DNA from 2 places in the Rhizobium aureum genome. Region 1 is predicted to be linked to the other one. Evidence: predicted binding sites of a transcription regulator. Region 1 holds the regulator's gene; the other holds the start of a gene.

The links. Region 1 encodes LexA, which represses DNA repair genes until DNA is damaged. Its sites were predicted from a motif close to TGTTCNNNNTGTGTTCNG; they were not measured.
Region 2: PH552_RS28450 (ribonuclease T2 family protein) is a predicted target of LexA. The motif match lies at 1,158-1,175, and genes of this name have one in related genera.

The regions. Positions count from the first base shown of each region.
Region 1 is NZ_JAQJCI010000004.1:337,874-340,076, forward strand. Features, by position in the region: partial or broken gene PH552_RS12980 (ComEC/Rec2 family competence protein) at 1-808, shown strand, start outside; gene lexA (transcriptional repressor LexA) at 789-1,511, opposite strand; gene PH552_RS12990 (VOC family protein) at 1,937-2,203, shown strand, end outside.
Region 2 is NZ_JAQJCI010000019.1:80,510-82,712, reverse strand. Features, by position in the region: gene PH552_RS28460 (DMT family transporter) at 1-71, opposite strand, end outside; gene PH552_RS28455 (alpha/beta hydrolase) at 91-1,023, opposite strand; gene PH552_RS28450 (ribonuclease T2 family protein) at 1,190-1,936, shown strand; gene ettA (energy-dependent translational throttle protein EttA) at 2,062-2,203, shown strand, end outside.

The DNA.
Region 1 (2,203 bases):
CGCCAACCCGGCTGGCTGATGCCGACCTTCATTGCCGGCTTTCTGATCATGACCGTGCTGCGGACCCGGCTTCGCCATTTAGGCTTGCTGTTGCTGCTTTCATCCATCGGCGTGGCGGCATTCGGCTCAGGTGTGCCGAAGCCGGATCTGATGATTTCCGAAGATGGTGTCCTGGTTGCGTTGCGACAGGACGATATACTCGCCACAAATCGCGAAAGGCCGCAGGTCTTCATTTTCGAACAATGGCAGAAGGCGCTGGTCGCAACCGAACATCAGCCACCCACCATGCTCCCCGCTGATGACCGGCTTCCGCAGATCAATAAGACGACCGATCGCCGCCGCCGGTTAAGCAGGGAAGAGCAAAATGCAGTCCGCAAGGCGATGGAGGAGGCTCTGGATCGGACAATGCAGGGAAGTTTCGCCTGTCAGAAGGGCGCATGGTGCGTGGCGATGCTCGACAACGGCGCCATGTTGGTCACCATCGAAAATGCCGCCTATCTGCCGCCGGCTTGCGATACCGCAAACATCGTCGTCACGCCGATCCGGCTACGACTTGATTATTGCCGTTCCGGCCGCAATGCTCATAACCGGTGCGACATTGCGCAAAACCGGGTCCATCGAAATGACGCTCACGGCCGATAAGCCTATTGTCTCTGTCGCTTTCGAAAACCCTCAGCGACCATGGACCAGGCACCGAACCTATGATTGGCGCACCGGCAAATTCGGTACGCCACCTGCGCAGATATCACCCGTCAATGATAGTCCAACTGTTGGTGATAACTCGTCTGTCAATGATAGCGCCGAATAAGCCCTACAAGCTTGCCCTGGACCTTGACGCGATCCGGCCCGAAGATACGGGTTTCATAGGCCGGATTGGCGGCTTCCAATGCGATGGAAGCGCCCTTGCGGCGGAATCGCTTCAGCGTTGCCTCTTCGTCGTCGACGAGCGCAACGACGATATCACCGGGATTGGCTGTCGTCGAATTGCGGATGATGACCGTATCGCCATCGAAAATTCCGGCGTCGATCATCGAATCGCCCCTGACCTCCAGCGCATAATGCTCGCCGGAGCCGAGCATATCGGCGGGAACGGTAATGTCGTGCGTGTTGTTCTGAATGGCGGAAATCGGAACGCCGGCGGCGATGCGCCCCATGACCGGTACCGATGCGGAACTATTGTGCTCGTCGTTGGCAACCTTTGCCGGGGCTGGAGGCGCGACTGGCTGGGGTTTGCCGAGGCTGCCCTCGATAATGCTCGGTGAAAAGCCGCGTCGTGGCTGCAGGCTTGAATTATAGGCCTCCGGCAGCTTGATGACTTCGAGTGCCCGCGCCCGATTGGGCAGGCGGCGAATGAAGCCGCGCTCCTCGAGCGCGGTGATCAGACGGTGAATGCCGGATTTGGATGCCAGATCCAGTGCGTCCTTCATTTCGTCGAAAGATGGCGGGACACCGGATTCCTTCATTCGCTCGTGAATGAAGAGAAGCAGTTCCTGCTGCTTGCGCGTCAACATCGTCTTGGAACCCCAAATCAAGAAAATCGTCGTGAAACAAATCCAGAACGGACACTATATGTTCCATATGTGTTCTGCAAGTGCTTAAATTTCGGTAAAGCTTCGCGGAGCCTATCAAATATTTGCCGCCATCGACTGGATCGCTTGAAATTCCTTGCGAATTATATCCGCGCTAATTCATCGATAAATATGAGAAATGCCGCTTTGTTCGCCTTATGGACGATTCACCTCAATCCTGCTCTGCTCGTGTGCGAATGAAGACGGCGACTGGCACATAACTCGACCGCAGTTGAGAATCAGTGCGCTCGGGTTGCCGCAGTTGCGTCCGGCCCACGTTCTCCTGCGCTTTCACGGGCTTGGCTTTCGGCTTGAATTGAGCATTGTATGAGCGCAAATCTGCTTTTGCAGGCAAACAAGGGAGGACCATGACTTTGTCGCCGCATCCGCTGGATCATCTCGTGCTGCCGACCGTCAACATCGCTCTGGCGCGGGAGCGCCTGGGCAAGCTTGGCTTCACGGTCGCACCGGATGCGCGCCACCCCTTCGGCACTGAAAATGCCTGTGTGTTCCTTGCCGACAAGACCTATCTCGAACCGTTGGGCGTGGCCTCGCAGGAGCAATGCGAGACGAGCATTGCCGACGGCAATGTCTTTGTTGCGCGCGACCAAGCCTATCGCTTCCGCGTTGCCGAG
Region 2 (2,203 bases), on a different contig from region 1:
AACATCATCACCAAGCCGAAGGTCAGCTCCGATTGCAGCAATCGGCTCGAGGAGCCGCTGGAGGTGTTCATTGCAGAATTCCTATGAGAATCAGGTGCTTGCCGCCACCTCTTTGCACCAATCTGCAAAGCGGGAAATGGCTTCATCGGCACCGATTTCGTTGAGCGTCTCGTGCCGCATGTCGGGGTAGATCTCTGTTGTAATATGAGAGAAGCCGGCGCTTTTCAAATGGCTTGCCAGCCAGGAGATCGCTTTCGCATTATCGGTGGCCGGATCCTCGCCGCCGCCGACGAGATGAATGGGCATATCGCGTCGAAGCCGGTCGAGATAGATCTTTTGGGGTGCCCGGAAGGTAAGCTCGAATATGTCGAGCCAGAGCGAGACGGAAGCATCGAAGCCGCAAAGCGGATCGGCGATGTATTTGTCCACCTGCTCGGGGATGCGCGAAAGCCAGTCGAAGTCGGTGCGGCGATTTGCGATCGACCGGCCCCAGGTGCCGAAGGTCAGCTTCGGCAAGGGGCCGCTTGGAACGTCCGATCCCTTGAACATGCGCTCCGTCTTGAGAATGAGCTGGGCGGCGCGGCCCGCAAGGCCCGCATTGAAGTTGGAATTCCACACCGCGACGGCATCGAACTTGTCCGGATGCGTGACGACGGTGTTGAGGCTGATCAATCCACCCATGGAGTGGCCGAACAGGATGATCGGCAGTCCGGGATGAACGCCTGCGGCAAGCTCGCGCATGGCGAGCACATCGGCGATGACATGCTCCGCTCCACCTCTTCGCGCGAAGCGGCCGATGGGCGCTTCATGGGCAACGGTCTCGCCGTGGCCGCGATGATCGTGGGCGTAGACATGGAAGCCTTGACTGGCCATCGCCTCGGCAAAGGTCTCGTAGCGGCGGGAGTGTTCGGCAAGACCATGTGATATCAGCAGGATGCCGCGTGCTTCTGCCGCCGCTGGCACATGATGATAGGCGATCCTCGCGCCCGTCGGGCTATTCAGGCGCTGCGTATCCGCGAACATGCATTCGGTCCTCCCTATTGGGACGAAAGGTTATCATCCGACGGATTGCAATGGATAGGTGTCGAAGCACACAGAAATAAATCTTTCCGAGCACTACGATTCAGGATTGCGCCCGCGCGATCAAACTGCTTATTTGTTCCTATAATGTTCTAATTGGAGACCGGGAATGAGGCAGTTGCTTCGGGTATTTGCAGTTGTATTTCTTTCAGTCGGAACGGCCGCCAGCGCCATGGCGCAGGAGCATAGCCGCGGACGGACGCGTTTTATCCTGGCGGCAAGCTGGGAGCCGGCGTTTTGCGCGACGAACCAGAAGAAGGCCGAATGCCGAAACCAATCGTCGAGCAATTACGACGCCAAGAATTTCTCCCTGCATGGCCTCTGGCCGATGAGGCAGGAATATTGCGATGTTTCGGAGGATTTGAAGCAGGCGGATCGCGGCCGCGACTGGAAGGATCTGCCGGCGGTGGAGCTGTCGCAGGAGGTCAAGGCGAAGCTGGACAAGGTGATGCCGGGCACGCAATCCGGGCTCGAGCGGCATGAATGGATCAAGCATGGTACCTGCACGAAGCTCAGCGCCGACAAATATTTTTCCATCGCTACCGGTCTGATCGCGGAGCTCAATGCGTCGTCCGTGCGCGATCTGTTTGCGGAGAATATCGGCAAGGAGCTCGATGCCGAAAGCATCAAGGCCGCCTTCGACCAGAGTTTCGGTGAGGGTGCCAACGCGCGCATCAAGATGAGTTGCCGCCGTGTCGGCGATGTCAGGATGATTTCGGAGCTGACCATCGGCCTCTCGGAAGATGCGATCGAACCTCAAGAGGGCAACGAGCCGCGGCTCGCCAAACTGATCCAAAGCGCCGGCAGCACCGCCTTCGGCTGCGATCGCGGTGTGGTGGATGCAGCCGGCTTCTGAGAAAATACGGCTTTTCTGACGCGGATAATGCCCTCGGACGAGGTTTCGCCGTTGCCCGAGGGCGGGGTTTCGCCTACATAGCGGCACAATTCGCAATGTTATCCGCCTGTGGAGTAACCCAAGCTATGGCACGTCAGTTCATTTATCATATGGCCGGTCTGAATAAGTCCTATGGCGCCAAGAAGATCCTCGAGAATATCCATCTCTCGTTCTATCCCGATGCCAAAATCGGTATTCTCGGTCCGAACGGCGCAGGTAAGTCGACGG